One region of the Rhodococcus ruber genome, then DNA from elsewhere that is predicted to be linked to it. Evidence: predicted binding sites of a transcription regulator. Region 1 holds the regulator's gene; each other region holds the start of a gene.
What was found. Region 1 encodes LexA, which represses DNA repair genes until DNA is damaged. Its sites were predicted from a motif close to CGAACANNTGTTCG; they were not measured.
Positions count from the first base shown of each region.

Region 1 (5,556 bases):
GATCGCGGCCCCCTCGTCGGCTTCACGGGAATCGACGACGCGGGAATCGGGGTGCCGGCAATACGGGCAGTACATGTCGATTCCTTCGTCGTAGCCGTGCTGGCCGCGACGTCGGCGTCGAACCGATGCCGTCCTCCCGAGACCGGACCCACCGGCAGGCGAATCGCTCTCGGCGCGACCACACGAGGTGGTGTCACTGACAAGAGTCGACAATACCTGCATACCCGGGTCGTCGGCCGAACCCGGTGCCTGCCCGCCCATGCCTGTTCACCGCGGCGCGGAGGCCGGAACGAGCAGGGTCTGGCCGGTGCGGAGGCGACCGTCCGGCATGGCATTGAGGTCGAGGATCCGCTCGATCGCCTCGGACCGGGACAGACCCGGAGCCACCCGGGCCGCGACGTCGCCGAGCGATTCGCCCGCCTGCACGACGGTGACGTCGGTGCGTGCGGCGCCGGCCGCGACCTGACTGGTGCGCAGGTGCGCGATGCCGAGCAGTCCCGCAGTCACGAGCGCGGTCAGCAGCGCCGTCGCCAGTATCGTGCCCGGGCGGGTGTGTGCGACCTCGGCCGGCCGGTGCGGGACGCGTGAGACCCGGACCGGAGCGCGCCGGTAGTCCACGATCCCCCCGTCCGGACGGACGGGAAGCCGGCGGGCGGGCGCCTCGTGGGGGCGCCGCACGAGATGCGTCGTCCCTGCCCGGCGTACCCGGTCCTCGGTGTCCTGCGGCCCGGTGTCCTGCGGCCCGGTGTCGTGCGGCCCGGTGTCGTGCGGCCCGGTGTCGTGCGGCCCGGTGTCGTGCGGCCCGGTGTCGTCGAACTGCCGGTGGTTCCGTTCGGTTCGGCGCACTGCTGATGTCCTCATCGAGGCCTCCGTGTCACTCGCCCGCGGGACGGTGCCCGCGACGTGTCGCTCGTCCGCGGGACAGGACCCGCAGCGGAACTTCGGTCATCGCTCGATCGACGGCCGTTCGATCACCTGTTCGAAGGAACGTATGTTCGATATGTACCACGTCGCTCCGACAAAGTCAGCACAACGGGCGGAAAACGTCGAACAGATGTTTGATAACCGGGCCGCGGAGAGCTAGATTCGATCCATCACATCCAGCACATCCGACACACGACGCACGGAGGTCACGACATGACGGACGGCCATCCCCCGGCGGGGCGGAGCCGGACGACCACCGCGGATCCGGCCGTCGGCCTCACGGAACGCCAGCGCCGCGTCCTCGAGGTGATCCGCGAATCGGTCACCCAGCGCGGCTACCCTCCGAGCATCCGCGAGATCGGCGACGCAGTGGGCCTCAACTCCACCTCGTCGGTGGCGCACCAGTTGCGGACCCTCGAGCGCAAGGGTTTCCTCCGGCGCGATCCGAACCGTCCCCGCGCGGTGGACGTGCGCGGGCTCGAGGATTCGCAGCCGCCGGCGCCGCAGGCGCAGCCGGTGGACGGGGTCGATGTCGCCGCCGAGTCGGCCACGGCGGCTGCCATGGTCCCCGTGCTGGGCAGGATCGCCGCGGGCGGGCCGATCCTGGCGGAGGAGTCCGTCGAGGACGTGTTCCCGCTCCCGAGAGAACTGGTGGGTCAGGGTTCGCTGTTCCTGCTCAAGGTGGTCGGCGAGTCGATGGTCGACGCGGCCATCTGCGACGGCGACTGGGTCGTGGTGCGCCAGCAGAACGTCGCGGACAACGGGGACATCGTCGCCGCGATGCTCGACGGTGAAGCGACCGTGAAGACGTTCAAGCGCGTACACAACGACGTGTGGCTGATGCCGCACAACCCGATGTTCGAACCGATCCCGGGCAACGACGCGGTGATTCTCGGCAAGGTCGTGACCGTGATCCGCAAGATCTGACCTCGCCACTTCCGCCGAACGTGCACGGGCGGCGCCGCGATCCGCGGCGCCGCCCTGCTCGTTCCGGGTGGGATCAGAGATTCAGGCCGCGGCCGATGATGTCCTTCATGATTTCGTTCGTCCCGCCGTAGATCTTCTGCACGCGGGCGTCGAGATACGCCTTCGCGACCGGGTATTCACGCATGTAGCCGTATCCGCCGTGCAGCTGCAGGCACCGATCGATCAGCTCGACCTGCTTGTCGGTGGTCCAGAACTTGGCCATCGCCGCCTCCTGCACGCTCAGGGTGCCGGCATTGAGCTGCTCGATGCACTTGTCCACGAACACGCGTGCAAGGGTGGTCTCGGTGGCCAGCTCGGCCAGCTCGAAACGGGTGTTCTGGAAGCTGCCGATCGACTTGCCGAATGCCTTGCGGTCCCGGCAGTACTGCATCGTGTCCTCGAGCACGGCTTCCATCGCCGCCGCCGCCACCACCGCGATCGACAGACGTTCCTGCGGCAGGTTCTGCATCAGGTAGATGAAGCCCATGCCCTCCTCACCGAGGAGATTGGCGGCAGGCACCCGCACGTCGGTGAAGTGCAGTTCGGCGGTGTCCTGCGCCGCGAGGCCGATCTTGTCGAGGTTGCGGCCCCGCTCGAAGCCCGCCATCCCGCGCTCGACGACGAGGAGCGAGAAGCCCTGCGCGCCCTTCTCCGGGTCGGTGCAGGCGACGACGATCACCAGGTCCGCGTTGATGCCGTTGGTGATGAAGGTCTTGGAACCGTTGAGGATCCACTCGTCGCCGTCGCGCACCGCGCGGGTCTTGATGCCCTGCAGGTCGCTGCCCGTACCGGGCTCGGTCATCGCGATCGCAGTGATGATCTCGCCGGAACAGAATCCCGGCAGCCAGCGCTGCTTCTGCTCCTCGTTCGCCAGCTTCAGCAGGTATGGGGCCACGACGTCGTTGTGCAGCATGAAACCGATGCCGCTGAACCCTCCGCGGGTGGTTTCCTCGGTGACGATCGTGTTGTAGCGGAAGTCCTCGACACCGCCGCCGCCGTACTCCTCGGGCACGGCCATGCCCAGGAAACCCTGCGCGCCGGCCTTCTTCCAGATCTCGCGGTCGACGATCTTGTCCTGCTCCCACTGCTCGTGGAAGGGAGCCACCTCCTGCTCGAGGAACTTCCGGTACGACTCCCGGAAGAGTTCGTGCTCGGGCTCGAAGAGGGTGCGTTCCATGTGCGCTCCTGTATCCGATGACGTACGTCACGCTCACGGTAGACATCGGAAGGCCCGTCTGACGCTGACAGGAACGAGCGTTATTTGTGACCGGACACGCCGGGCGCTCGACGGCGCAGGTCCGCCGCGCGGCGCAGGAGCGGGTAGGCGATCAGGATGCCGATCGAACCCCACGCGATGCCGCCGAGCTCGACGGAGCCCACGGTGAGGGTGAGGTCGCCGATCCCGGCCACCAGCGCGGCGGCGGCCACCATGAGGTTGACCGGATCGGTGAAGTCGACCTTCGCCTCCATCCAGATCCGCACGCCGAGAATGCCGATCAGGCCGTACAGGACCAGGGTGGCGCCGCCGAGCACCCCGTCGGGGACGGTGAAGACGAGGGCCCCGAACTTCGGCGAGAAGGCGAGGACCACGGCGGTCGCGGCAGCCACCCAGTACGCCGCGGTCGAGTACACCCGCGTCGCGGCCATCACGCCGATGTTCTCCGCGTAGGTGGTGGTGCCCGAGCCGCCGCCGACCCCGGCGAGCGTCGTGGCCAGGCCGTCGGCGAGCAGCGCGTCGCCCGCGACGTCGTCGAGGTTGCGGCCGGTCATCGCCGCCACGGCCTTGACGTGGCCGACGTTCTCGGCGACGAGAACCACCACGACGGGCAGCGCCAGCAGCACCACGGAGAGCTCGAACGCCGGGGCGCGCAGTTCGGGCAGGCCGAACCATGCGGCGTCACGCAGGGCCGTGACGCGTTCCTCGGCGAGTCCGCCGGTGACGGCGGCGAATACCCAGCCGACGACGACGCCGACGAGAATGCCGAGACGGCCGACGAGTCCGGGGCCCAACACGGTGACGAGCAGGATGGCGGTCAGCGTGATCGCCGCGACGAGCGGCTGGGCTTCGAAGGACCCGACCGCGACCGGCGCGAGATTCAACCCGATGAGCGCGACGATCGCGCCGGTCACCACGGGGGGCATCAGTGCGTCGACGACGCGGGATCCCAGCGCCCTGACGACGAGTCCGACGAGGACGAGGGCGAGGCCCACGGCGACGATGCCGCCGAGCTGGGCGGCGGGGCCCTCCGCGGCCGAGGCCGTCAGCGGTGCGATGAACGCGAACGACGAGCCGAGGTAGCTCGGTACCCGGCCGCGGGTGATCAGCAGAAACAGGGCGGTGCCGACGCCGGAGAAGAGCAGCGTCGTGGTGACCGGGAAGCCGGTGATCGTCGGCACGAGCAGCGTCGCGCCGAACATGGCGACGACGTGCTGCATGCCGATGCCCACGGTGCGGGGCCAGGACAGTCGTTCGTCCGGGGCGACGACCTCGCCGTCGGCAACGCGACGCCCGTCGCCGTGCAGGGTCCAGCCCAACCCGGCCGTCCGTGTCCTCAGTTGTTCCTTCACAACGGGGAATGGTAGGCGCCCGCCCCGGTCCGGTCGCATCGGCTGCTCCCGGCGGCGATCGCGTCCGTCAGGCGAGTACGCGGGCCGCCGCGTCGCGGGCTTCCCCGGGGTCGACGGCGCGGAGCACCTCGTCCGCGGCCTCGCGGCAGCGGTCGAGGGTCACCGCGGCGAGTCGGGACCCGACACCGGCGACGGCCGCGGCCGCACACGACAGCGAGGTGACCCCCATGCCGGCCAGGACACAGCCGAGCAACGGGTCGGCGGCCGCCTCCCCGCACACCCCGACTCGCTTGCCGGCGGCGCGTCCGGCGGCGGCGGTGCGGGCGACCAGGGCCAGCACAGCCGGCTGCCACGGATCGGTGAGGGATGCGAGGTGGGGCGACATGCGGTCCGCGGCCATCGTGTACTGCGCGAGGTCGTTGGTGCCGATCGACAGGAAGTCGACGTGTTCGAGGAGACGTTCGGCGAGCAGCGCGGCGGCCGGCACCTCCACCATCACGCCGGGCACGAGCCCGCGGGCGCGGACGGCAGCGGCGAAGTGTGCGGTCTCGGCGACGGTCGCGATCATCGGTGCCATCACCCAGGGCTCGGTGCCCGTGCGCGCGGCCGCGGCGGCGACGGCGTCGAGCTGCCGGTCGAGCAGTCCCTCGGTGGCGTTCGCAATCCGGATGCCGCGCAACCCGAGTGCCGGGTTGTGCTCGTCGGGATGGTCGACGAAGCGCAGGGGCTTGTCGGAGCCCGCGTCGAGGGTCCGCAGGACGACCTTGCGGCCGGCGAAGGCGCTGAACACCTCGGCGTAGATCTCCGCCTGCTCCTCGACGGTGGGTTCGGTTTCCCGGTCCAGGAAGCACAGCTCGGTCCGGAACAGGCCGACTCCCTCTGCGGGGGTCGCGCGGGCCGCGCGGGCACCGGCGCCGTCCTGAACGTTGGCGAGGATCTCGACGCGATGCCCGTCCTCGGTGGCGCCCGGGCCGGCCCACGACGCGATGCGCGCCTGCTCGCTGCGGGCCGCGGCGACCGCAGCGGCCGCCTCTTCGGGGTCGGGATCGAGGCGGAGCTCACCGGCCGCGCCGTCGAGCAGGACGCGGACGCCGGCCG
Region 1 is NZ_CP044211.1:2,660,533-2,666,088, reverse strand. It holds gene nrdR (transcriptional regulator NrdR) at 1-75, opposite strand, end outside; gene F1734_RS12490 (LysM peptidoglycan-binding domain-containing protein) at 268-861, opposite strand; gene lexA (transcriptional repressor LexA) at 1,138-1,851, shown strand; gene F1734_RS12480 (acyl-CoA dehydrogenase family protein) at 1,925-3,067, opposite strand; gene F1734_RS12475 (uracil-xanthine permease family protein) at 3,148-4,497, opposite strand; gene ptsP (phosphoenolpyruvate--protein phosphotransferase) at 4,526-5,556, opposite strand, start outside.

Region 2 (5,556 bases), 840 kb from region 1:
CACCAGCTCCACTGACCGTCGGAGACCATCTGCGGATCGAGGTACAGGTCCCAGCCGACCATCCCCACCGTGGTGAGCGCGATGCGGGTCACCCGCTCGCGGTTCCCGTCCGGCCGCGAGATCCCGCCGCGCCCGGCGAGCAGCGAGGCCACGTACCAGACCGGGTACATCCCCGCCGTCCAGGCGAGCGGCACCACGAGGGGCACGTCGAACAGCGCGGGACCGAGCCGGTCGACGGCGTATGCGTAGCAGCCGTACGGGTACCCGGTCGCCGTGCCCACCACCTCGGAGGCGAAGCCGACACCTGCCGTGATCGCGAAGAATCCGGCGGTCCAGACCGGGCCGCGTCGCGTCGCCGCGTGCGCGAGCCCGGCGGCCGCGAGGAGGGTGACCACGGCGACGGTGACGAGGTCGCGGGCCTGGCCGGAGGTCAGCGGGTAGGCGATCTGCGCGGCGATGGCACCGCCGGCGAGAACGACGGGAAGCCGGTTCATCGACGCCACCGCCCCAGCGCACGGCGCACCGGGCCACCCGCGGAATCGGCGAGCGCGCGCTGCGCGGCAGCGCGTCCGCTCGCGCCGGAGACCCCGCCCCCGGGGTGGGTGGACGCGCCGGTCAGATAGACCCCGTCGGCGCCCGGGACCCGGTGCCCGGACAGCTCCGGCAGCGGCCGCCACATGAACATCTGGTCCAGCGACATCTCCACGTGCATGACATTGCCGCCGAGCAGGCCCAGTTCGCGTTCGATCTCGTGCGGCGTCTGGATGTGCCGGTGCCGGACGGAGCCGGCGAAGCCGGGCGCGAACCGCTCCATCTCGGCGACGATCCGATCCGTCTCCGACTCGGCCAGCGCGGACCACTGCCGGCCGCCGGAGAGCCGGTACGGGTGCCACTGCGACCACAGGGTCACCTGGTGTTCGCCGGGCGGGGCGATCGACGGATCGAGCGCCGTGAAACTCATGGCCAGCACGGCCGGTCGCGGCGGCAGTTCCCCCGCCAGGGCGGCGCCGTGCGCGAGGCGGAGCCGGGCCCGGTCCTCGACGAGCAGCTGCAGACCGCGCACGGTCTCGGCGGCATCGGCGGGACCACTCGGATACCGGGGCAGCGCGTCGGTCGCCAGGCGTACCACCATGCCGATACCCGGACCGACGCGGATCCGTCGCCGCCACGCGTCGAGGCGGGCGCGGTCGAATCCGCCGCGTTCGAGCAGATCGAACGTGGTCAGCACGTGACAACCGGCGATCACGGCGCGCGCGGTGACGACCCGTCCGGAATCGGTGCGGACCGCCCAGCCGTCCCCGGCGCGGCGGATCTCGGTGACGGCGTCGCCGAGCGCGACGACGCCACCGTCGGACCCGAGACGGGCGGCCAGGGCCTGCGTCAGCGCGCCGCTCCCGCCGATCGCCCGGCCGGGCGGCAGGGTGTGCATCAACGCCGCGACGCCGACCATGGGTGCGGTGCCGGGCTCGGACATCGGGGGCCCGGACTGGGCGCCGAACCAGGCGAGGGCGGCTTTGAGCGGTTCGTCGTCGAAGTACTCGTCGAGGAGGGCGTCGCCGGTGCCGAGGAACTGGCGGGAGAGGTCGCTACCGCCGCTGCCGGTGTCGAGACCCCAGAAGGACGAGAGCAGGTGCCGGCCGGTCGGCGGCGCCGAGAACGAGCGCATCACGCGGGCGCTGCGCGGACCCCACACCGTCACGAAGCGGCGGTAGGCGTCGGCCTCGCGTGGACCGCACGCGGCCTCGACGGATCGGCACGTGCGGTCGAGATCGCGATGGAAGACGATCCCCGGGCGGTCGCTGCCCGCCGGGGCGGGAGCGAACGCCCACGGGTCGCAGTCGACATAGTGCAGGCCGTGCGCGGGCAGATCGAGTTCCTCGACGATGCCGGTGTGCCGGATCATGACGTGCGCCGACGAACCGCGGTCGACCGCGTGCCCCGGGAAGCGTTCCACAGTCGACACGGCGCCGCCGAGTACGGTGTCCCGCTCGAGCACCTCCACGGACCGGCCCGCGCGGGCGAGGTAGCACGCGCTCACCAGGGCGTTGTGCCCGGAACCCACTACGACCGCGTCGATCACCCTGTCCACGCTACGGACCTTCGAGCGGAAGGTCCCGGCCCAGGACGGCGAAGGGACGGGCGTCCCCGGTGAACCGGAAGTGGCGGACGACGTCGCGGAACCCGAATCGCCGGTACAACCGCCAGGCCCTGTTGTCCTCGCCGGGTGCCTCGGGAGTCGACAGCAGCACCGTGCGCTCGGGACGGTCGCTCAGCAGCCGGCGCAGGAGCGCCTCGCCGATACGGTGACCCTGGGCGTCCGGCCGCACGTGCAGCTCGGTCAGTTCGAAGTAGTCGCCGAGGACGGCGTCGATCGTCTCCGGGGGGTAGCCGGCGTGGCGCATCCCGGTCCGCACCTGCTGGTTCCACCACTGGTGTGGTGACCCGCAATAGCCGTAGGCGATCGCGACGAGCGTCGACGGCTCCTCCGGCAGAGCCGCCGCGACGGCCTTCCATCCCGGGCGGGCGGAGTGTTCGGACCACATGGGCGCGCGGTGGTACTCGGTGCCGCGCGGGTATCGCATGGCGGCCACGTAGATGGGCAGCACCTCGGGCAGTCGCGCGCGGAACTCGGCGGCGGAGAGATCGACGACGATCGGTGCCGCGCCCCGCGGGGTCGCATCCGTACTCATGACGGGGACTGGACCGCCTTCCCTTGACTGCGTGTCGGTAGGTGCAGCTATATTGAATACGTCGAACGGATGTTCGATACCGGGGATCCGGTGATGTTCGAGGGAAGCGAACATCACCGGATCGTCGGGGCCGTGACCCGGCCGGTGCCCGGCGGGGTGCAGGGAGGTGTTCGGAATGATGACCGCGGCACGAACCACACAGTCCGCTGCCACACCGTCGGCTGCCACACCGTCGGCTGCCACACCGTCGGCTGCCACACCGTCGGGTGCTACCGGTCCGCGGGCCGTCGGCCGTCCGGACTGCGCCGCCCGCCCGGTGTCCTCGCGCGCGGCAACCCTGCTCGACCGCGCGGACGAGTTGCTGTCGGCCGCCGCCGGCACCCCGGAGCCGTCCGAGCGGTTCCATCTGGCGTATCTCGCCGCGCTGCGCGGGGCCGGGGCCGTACTCGCGGGGGCCGAACTGCGGGCGGTCCACCGGCCGGCGCGTCGGCCCCGCACTCGCAACGCGTGGGTGCTCATGGCGCGCGCGGAGCCGGGATTCGCGGTCTGGGCCGACTTCTTCGCCGATCGTTCCGACACGCGCGCGGCGATCGAGGCGGGGGTCACCCGCTCCGTACCTGCCGACGAGGCGAGCCGCTTCTACGACGAGGTGGGCCGTTTCCTCCACGAGGTCGAGGACTACCTGACCGGCGCCGACGACCGCTCGGGGGGCGCAGAACCCGGCTCCGGAGCCGGCCGCCGCAGCGCATGATCGATGCGCGACGCAGCCCGGGTCGTTCGACGGCCCGGGCCGGGTCCGTCGGCCTCTCGTATGCAGGTCCTTCGGAACCGTGATCGAACTCGAATCCGCAGTTGGTGGTCCCCGCCGGGATGTACTCGTATTATTGAGCCAGGCGGCCGTCAAAGTCGGCCCCCCGTCGATCTGGACCGCAGATCCGGCGGCCACCGTTTAGTGCCGGGGGAGGTACCGTGCCACTCTCCGAGCACGAGCAGCGCATGCTCGAACAGATCGAGAGCGCGCTCTATGCTGAGGATCCCAAGTTCGCCTCTACCGTCCGGGGAAGCCGGATGGGGATGGCGTCCAGTCGGCGTCGGCTCCAGGCCGGCGCGTTGTTCGCACTGGGTTTGGCGTTGCTGATCGCGGGCGTCGCCCTCCCGGTGAAGCCGGGCGGGTTCCCGATCATCAGTCTCGTCGGATTCATCGTCATGTTCGGCGCGGGGGTCCTGCTCCTCCTCGGAGGCAAGCGCGGTCCAGGCGTCGGCGACGGTCCCCGCGGATCAGGTCGCGGTCCCGCGGAAGGTAGATCCCGCGGCGGCCGCAAGTCCGGCGGAGGGTTCAGCAAGAGGATGGAGGACCGCTTCCGTCGGCGTTTCGAGCAGGAGTAGCGCGCAGTACTTCACGCGAGTTCCCATGAACGGCGCGTCCCGGTAACCGGGGCGCGCCGTTCGGCTTCTCCCGGCGCGGCGGCGGGCGGCCCGCCGCCCCCACCGCACCCGACCGTCGTCCCCCACCTCTCCCCACCGCCCCCTCGCCGCCGTGCCCCACCGCGCCCCACTGCGGCGCCCGGCTCCGGTGAGCGGCCGTCGAGGCCGAGGCGACCAGGGTGTTCTCCCGGGCCCGAGTCCGTCGTCTCGCGGCGGGCCCGAGTCTCCCGCGGCGCGGCGGCACCGGCCTCGTCGTCGTCACCCACTCCGCCCCACCCGCCGTGAACTGCGGACGGTCGGAAAACGGCGCCGCGCGTGGGCGCGTAAGCGGTTGAACGTGGGGGAAAGTGGGGTAGTGTGGGTCGCGGCGGAGGGGTTCCTCCGTCGAGCGAAGGACAGGGTCCGGCCGGGGCGTGGCGGGGGGTGTCGAGTGTTCCTCGGTACCCACACGCCCAAGCTGGACGACAAGGGGCGGCTCACGCTGCCCGCGAAGTACCGAGACGAACTGGCGGGAGGGCTGATGATCACGAAGGGTCAGGACCACAGCCTTTCCGTCTTCCCGCGCGACGAGTTCGCCGCCCTGGCCGAGCGTGCCGCCGCGGCCTCGCGGAGTAATCCGCAGGCCCGCGCGTTCCTTCGGAGCCTGGCGGCGGGAACCGACGAGCAACGTCCCGATGCGCAGGGCCGGATCACCCTGTCCGCGGCCCACCGCAAGTACGCGGGACTCACGAAGGACTGCGTCGTGATCGGTGCCGTCAAACATCTGGAGATCTGGGACGCGGCGGCGTGGGAGCAGTACCTCGCCGAGCACGAGGAAGAATTTTCCGAAGCGAGAGACGAGGCCCTGCACGACATTCTGTGACCGGAACCGCAGCAACGACCGTAGTGCCACCGCGGCGAGTGCCGCGAGGCCTCTGCCCGACAGCGACCCTGACACACTTCCCCAGTGCCAGGTTCGTGAAACGGAACCCTGACGTACTTCCCCAACGCCAGGTTTCCAGTTCGGACAGAGACCTCGATGCATTCGCCGCGGTCGTCTCCGGACCCCGCCGCGACCCCCACCGAAGCCACGATCCGATCGCCCACGAACCGAGCAGGACAACCGGAGGAAGAATGGCGGAGGGGCAGGACGCGGCGGCGATTCCGGAGGCCGCGAGTCCGGAGAGCTTCGGTCATGTCCCCGTTCTGCTCGACCGCGCCGACGAGTTGCTCGGCCCCGCCCTCGAAGCCGCCGGTGCGGGCGCGATCTACGTGGACGCCACCCTCGGTCTCGGCGGACACTCCGAGCACTTCCTGCGCACCTACCCGGGGGCGCACCTGATCGGACTCGATCGCGACCCCGACGCCCTCGCCGTCGCCCGCCGGCGGCTCGCACCGTACGCCGACCGCACGCAGTTCGTGCACACCCGTTACGACGGCATCGCCGACGCCCTCGCCTCCT
Region 2 is NZ_CP044211.1:3,502,737-3,508,292, reverse strand. It holds gene F1734_RS16050 (carotenoid biosynthesis protein) at 1-494, opposite strand, end outside; gene F1734_RS16045 (phytoene desaturase family protein) at 491-2,080, opposite strand; gene F1734_RS16040 (GNAT family N-acetyltransferase) at 2,091-2,690, opposite strand; gene F1734_RS16035 (SAV_6107 family HEPN domain-containing protein) at 3,007-3,441, shown strand; gene F1734_RS16030 (DUF3040 domain-containing protein) at 3,660-4,076, shown strand; gene mraZ (division/cell wall cluster transcriptional repressor MraZ) at 4,546-4,977, shown strand; gene rsmH (16S rRNA (cytosine(1402)-N(4))-methyltransferase RsmH) at 5,229-5,556, shown strand, end outside.
Region 2: the regulator LexA is predicted to act here: its motif matches at 2,753-2,766, upstream of F1734_RS16035 (SAV_6107 family HEPN domain-containing protein).

Region 3 (5,556 bases), 1.3 Mb from region 1:
ATCTCCCCGGACGCGGCGTACCGGTCGTATTCGCGCATCAGCTCGGACAGGGGCCGGTCCTGGCCGCCGAGCGCGGCGAGCACGTGCAGGGCCGCGAGCATGCCCGAGTCCGCGCCCCAGAAGTCGCGGAAGTAGTAGTGCGCCGAGTGCTCGCCGCCGAACACGGCCCCCGTCTCGGCCATCTGCTGCTTGATGAACGAGTGCCCGACGCGGGTGCGGACGGGCTTGCCCCCGAGCTCGGTGACCAGCTCCGGCACCGCGCGGGACGTGATGAGATTGTGGATGATCGTCGATCCGGGTTCCTTCGCGAGTTCGCGCGAGGCCACCAGCGCGGTGACCGCCGACGGCGTGACCGGCTCACCACGCTCGTCGACGACGAAGCAGCGGTCGGCGTCACCGTCGAACGCGAGGCCGAGGTCGGCCCCCGAGTCGCGCACCAGCTTCTGCAGGTCCACCAGGTTGGCGGGATCGAGCGGATTGGCCTCGTGGTTGGGGAAGGTTCCGTCGAGTTCGAAGTACAGCGGCACGAGGTCGATCGGGAGCGCGCCGAACACCGCGGGCACCGTGTGCCCGCCCATGCCGTTGCCGGCGTCGACGGCGACCTTCAGCGGGCGCATCGCGGACAGGTCCACCAGGGAGCGGACGAACGCGGCGTAGTCGGCCAGCACGTCCCGCTCGGTGACGGCGCCGGGGGCTCCGTCGAAGTCCGGGACGCCGGCGACGAGTTCGGCCGCGATGGTGGCGAGCCCGGTCTCCTGTCCGACCGGCTTGGCCCCGGCCCGGCACAGCTTGATGCCGTTGTAGCGCGCCGGGTTGTGGCTCGCGGTGAACATGGCGCCCGGAGCCTCGAGGATCCCGGACGCGAAGTACAGCTGGTCGGTGGAGGCCAGGCCGATGTGGACGACGTCGAGCCCCTGGGCGGTGACGCCGGCGGCGAAGGCCTGGGACAGCTCCGGGGACGAGGCGCGCATGTCGTGCCCGATCACGATGCGGGTGGCGCCGCCGTCACGCATCAGGCGGGCGAAGGAGGCTCCGACGTCCCGGACGAATCCGGCGTCGAGCTGTTCTCCCACCAGGCCACGCACGTCGTACGCCTTGACCACGGCGGACACGGACTCGGCAGTTCTCGCCACTGTTGCTGCTCCTGATCGTCGACTGGCGCCGCCGCCTCCGCGGCGGGGCACGGTCAGCCTAGTGCGCGACGATCAGGACGTGGGATCGGGCAACACGCGCAGATGACCACGCCGGCCGGTGCGGGCGGTAGGGGGTGCGGCCAGCGCCGGGGGGACACCGGAATCGGTGTCGTCGGAGTCGGTGCGGCCCCGCTCGCCGAGCCCGGCTTCGCGTACCGCCTCGGCCAGGGCGGTCAGGTCGTCCTCGTCCGGGGTACCGGCGGTGAAGGCACCTTCGTACCGGACCAGTTCCCACCCCTTCGGTGCGGTGATCCGCGAGCCGTGCGATTCGCACAGATCCCACGAGTGGGGCTCGGCGACCGTCGCCAGGGGCCCGACGACTGCGGTGGAGTCCGAGTACACGTAGGTCAGCGTCGCAACAGCAGGGTTCTTGCACCCAGGCCGGCAGCATCGACGCAGTGATCTCACAGTCGGAGAGTAGCGCGCCGTGCGCTCCGGGACTATCCGGACACACCGGAGAACCGGGTACGGATTTGCGTGTCGTACTGTCCAGGCATGCCCCGATCGCGCCGTCCCAGACCCGTGACGTCCCGCTCGGTCGCGCGTCGCGGCCGTGGTGTGCGCGGCCCGCTGTTCCCGCACGAGGTGCCGGCGTGGCGCTCGCGCGCGGAGAAGTTCGATCTACTCGTGCTGGGGGCCTTCGCCCCGATCGACGCGCAGTGGCACGACCGGCTGACCAAACTCGACATCGCCGTCGACGAGGTGCCCAAGATCCGCGCCCTCGACCCGGACTCGGTGACCTGGCCGTCGGAGGTGGTCGCGGACGGCCCGGTGCCGTTGTCGCGGCTCGTCCCGGCGGGGATCGACCGGCGTGGCGCGGCGACGCGGGCCCGGATCGTGCTCTTCCGCCGCCCGCTCGAACTGCGGGCGAAGGATCCCGAGGATCTCACCGACCTGGTGCACGACGTCCTCGTACACCAGGTCGCGACGTACCTCGGCGTCGAGCCCGAGGTCGTCGACCCCGAACTCGGTGGCTTCGACGAGGACTGACGCCTCAGACGATGCCGCGCTTGAGGCGTCGCCGCTCGCGCTCCGACAGACCGCCCCAGATGCCGAAGCGTTCGTCGTTGGCCAGCGCGTATTCGAGACATTCGTCCCGGACCTCGCACCCCAAGCAGATCCGCTTCGCCTCCCGGGTCGATCCCCCCTTCTCGGGGAAGAACGCCTCGGGATCCGTCTGCGCGCACAACGCGCGTTCCTGCCACTGTTCGTCGACACCGTCGGACGGGTCGCCGAAACCATCGATCAGACTGAGCACGGGCCGCGCGGACGCGTCCCCCCCGATGCCGTCGATGTCCCGGACGTCCTCGCCTGCCGTGCCGATGCCTGCAGTGTCGATCCGAGAGCTCTCGAACCATTCGCGCTCGTCGGCCATCGTTCGCCTCCTCACCTGCAGCGCTGCAACTCTCGTCGAAACCGGCCCACTCCGCGCCATTCCGATCGAACATGCGTTCGAATACAGTTCACCCCAACCGATCTCGGCTCCGGTTCACTGGAAATGACACTTATGTGATTAGACACGTGGGGCGTGTCGCGGTCAAGCCGAGCGGTGCCGCTGCCTTACCATCCGGGGTTCTCCTCCGCGCCGCTGCGCACCTGCCGCCCGGGCGCGCAGGCACCCCGGCAGCTCTCGCGGCACACCGCCTACGCTTGCCCTGTGAACGTGACTGTATTGGTCGGCGGCGTCGGAGGTGCGCGTTTTCTCACCGGCGTGCGCCGGCTCCTCGGCATCGAACCCGGCCGCGACCTCGACCCCGACGCCGCGCACCGGGTGACCGCGATCGTCAACATCGGCGACGACGTCTGGATGCACGGGCTGCGGATCTGCCCCGACCTGGACACGTGCATGTACACCCTCGGCGGCGGGATCGACGCCGAACGCGGATGGGGCCGGGCCGACGAGACCTGGCACGCGAAGGAGGAGCTGGCGGCGTACGGCGCCACCCCGGACTGGTTCGGCCTCGGCGATCGCGACATCGCGACGCACCTGCTGCGCACCCAGTTGCTGAGCGCCGGGTACCCGCTCTCGGCCGTGACCGAGGCGCTGTGCGACCGCTGGAAGCCCGGCGTCACCCTCCTCCCGGTCTCCGACGACCGCAGCGAGACCCACGTCGTCATCACCGATCCGGTCGACGGCGAGCAGCGCGCCGTGCACTTCGAAGAATGGTGGGTCCGGCACCGCGCCCAGGTTCCCACGCACAGCTTCGCGCACATCGGCGCCGAGAAGGCCGCCCCCGCCCCGGGCGTGCTCGCGGCGATCGAATCGGCGGATGCGGTGATCCTCGCTCCCTCCAACCCGGTGGTCAGCATCGGCGCGATCCTCGCGATCCCGGGACTGCGCGGCGCGCTGCGCACCACGTCCGCGCGGATCGTCGGCCTGTCGCCGGTGATCGACGGAAAACCGTTGCGCGGCATGGCCGACGCCTGCCTCGGCGTGATCGGAGTCGAGACCACCGCTCAGGGGGTGGGACGGCACTACGGGGCCCGCAGCGGCGCCGGCCTGCTCGACGGCTGGCTGATCCACTCCACCGACACCGCCGACGTGCCCGGCGTCGAGGTGCGCAGCGTGCCGCTGCTCATGACCGATCCCGACGCGACAGCCGAAATGGCTCGCGCCGCACTCGAACTGGCAGGAGTGACGCTGTGACTACGCCCTCCGACACGGCCGTCGGCACCGCCGCCGGAGTGCGCGACCACTCCCCCGGGCGGCCGATCGAGATCCGCCCGGTGCCGGGCCTGCCCGAGTTCCGGCCCGGCGACGACCTCGCCGCCGCACTGGCCGACGCCGCCCCCTGGCTCGCCGACGGGGACGTCCTCGTCGTCACCAGCAAGATCTTCTCCAAGGTCGAGGGCCGCATCGTGGACTCCCCCACCGACCCCGACGCCCGCGACGCGCTCCGGCGCCGCCTCGTCGACCAGGAGGCGGTGCGCGTGCTCGCGCGCAAGGGACGCACCCTGATCACCGAGAACCGGCTCGGGATCGTGCAGGCCGCCTCCGGGATCGACGGCTCGAACGTCGCCGCCTCCGAACTCGCCCTGCTGCCCGAGGATCCGGATGCGAGCGCCGCGGCACTGCGCGAGCGTCTGCGGACACTGCTCGGCGTGAGCGTCGCGGTGGTCGTCACCGACACGATGGGCCGGGCCTGGCGCGTCGGCCAGACCGACGCGGCGATCGGGGCGGCCGGTATCCCGGTCCTGCACGAGTACGCGGGATCTCGTGACGGACAGGGCAACGAACTGTTCGTCACCTCCGTGGCCGTCGCCGACGAGATCGCGGCCGCGGGCGACCTCGTCAAGGGCAAGCTGGGCGGGGTTCCGGTCGCGGTGATCCGTGGCCTCGACCTGCCCGACAACGGTTCCACCGCCCAGCAACTCATCCGCCGCGGCGAGGACGACCTGTTCTGGCTCGGCACCGCCGAGGCACTCGAGTCCGGCCGCCGCGAGGCGCTGTTGCTGCGCCGGTCGGTGCGGGAATTCTCCTCGGAACCGGTCGATCCCGAAGACCTGCGCGAGGCCGTCGCCGAGGCCCTCACCGCTCCGGCGCCGCACCACACCCACCCGGTGCGGTTCGTCTGGGTCCGCACCGAGCAGGTGCGCCGCCGGCTGCTCGACCGCATGCGCGAGCGTTGGGCCGCCGATCTCGCCGGCGACGGGCTCGCCCCGGCGGCGATCGACCGACGGGTGGGCCGCGGTGCCATCCTCTACGACGCGCCCGAGGTGGTGATCCCGTTCTGGGTTCCCGACGGCGCCCACCGCTACCCCGACGCCCGGCGTACCGCCGCCGAGGCCACGATGTTCACCGTCGCCGCCGGCGCCGCCGTACAGGGGCTGCTGGTCTCGCTCGCCGTCCGCGGGCTCGGCAGCTGCTGGATCGGGTCGACGATCTTCGCCCCGGACGTCGTGCGGCGTGAACTCGGCCTGCCCGCGGACTGGTCGCCGCTCGGCGCGATCGCGGTCGGACATCCCCTCGAGCCGGCGACGCCGCGCGTCGCCCCCGCGGCCGGCGACCTGCTGCTGGAGCTGTGAGGTGAGCGCGTCCACACTGCACGCCTCGGCCGTCGACCGGCTGCGGGCCTGGCGGACCGATTCGGCGGACGCGGAGTCGCTGCGGCACACCATGTTGGCGTTTCTCGACGCCGCACCCGAGGGATGTCTGCGCCGGCACGTTCCCGGCCACGTCACCGCGTCGTCGCTCGTGCTCGATGCCGACCGTCGGCACGTGCTGCTCACCCTCCATCCCCGGGTGGGACGGTGGATCCAGCTCGGCGGGCACTGCGAGGAATCCGACGAGACGGTCGTCGACGCGGCGCTGAGGGAGGCGACCGAGGAGTCCGGAATCGAGGATCTGACCATCGATCCGGAA
Region 3 is NZ_CP044211.1:3,917,418-3,922,973, forward strand. It holds gene F1734_RS18105 (phosphomannomutase/phosphoglucomutase) at 1-1,133, opposite strand, end outside; gene F1734_RS18110 (DUF3499 domain-containing protein) at 1,206-1,601, opposite strand; gene F1734_RS18115 (metallopeptidase family protein) at 1,689-2,183, shown strand; gene F1734_RS18120 (WhiB family transcriptional regulator) at 2,188-2,451, opposite strand; gene cofD (2-phospho-L-lactate transferase) at 2,851-3,840, shown strand; gene F1734_RS18130 (coenzyme F420-0:L-glutamate ligase) at 3,837-5,219, shown strand; gene F1734_RS18135 (NUDIX hydrolase) at 5,221-5,556, shown strand, end outside.
Region 3: the regulator LexA is predicted to act here: its motif matches at 2,635-2,648, upstream of cofD (2-phospho-L-lactate transferase).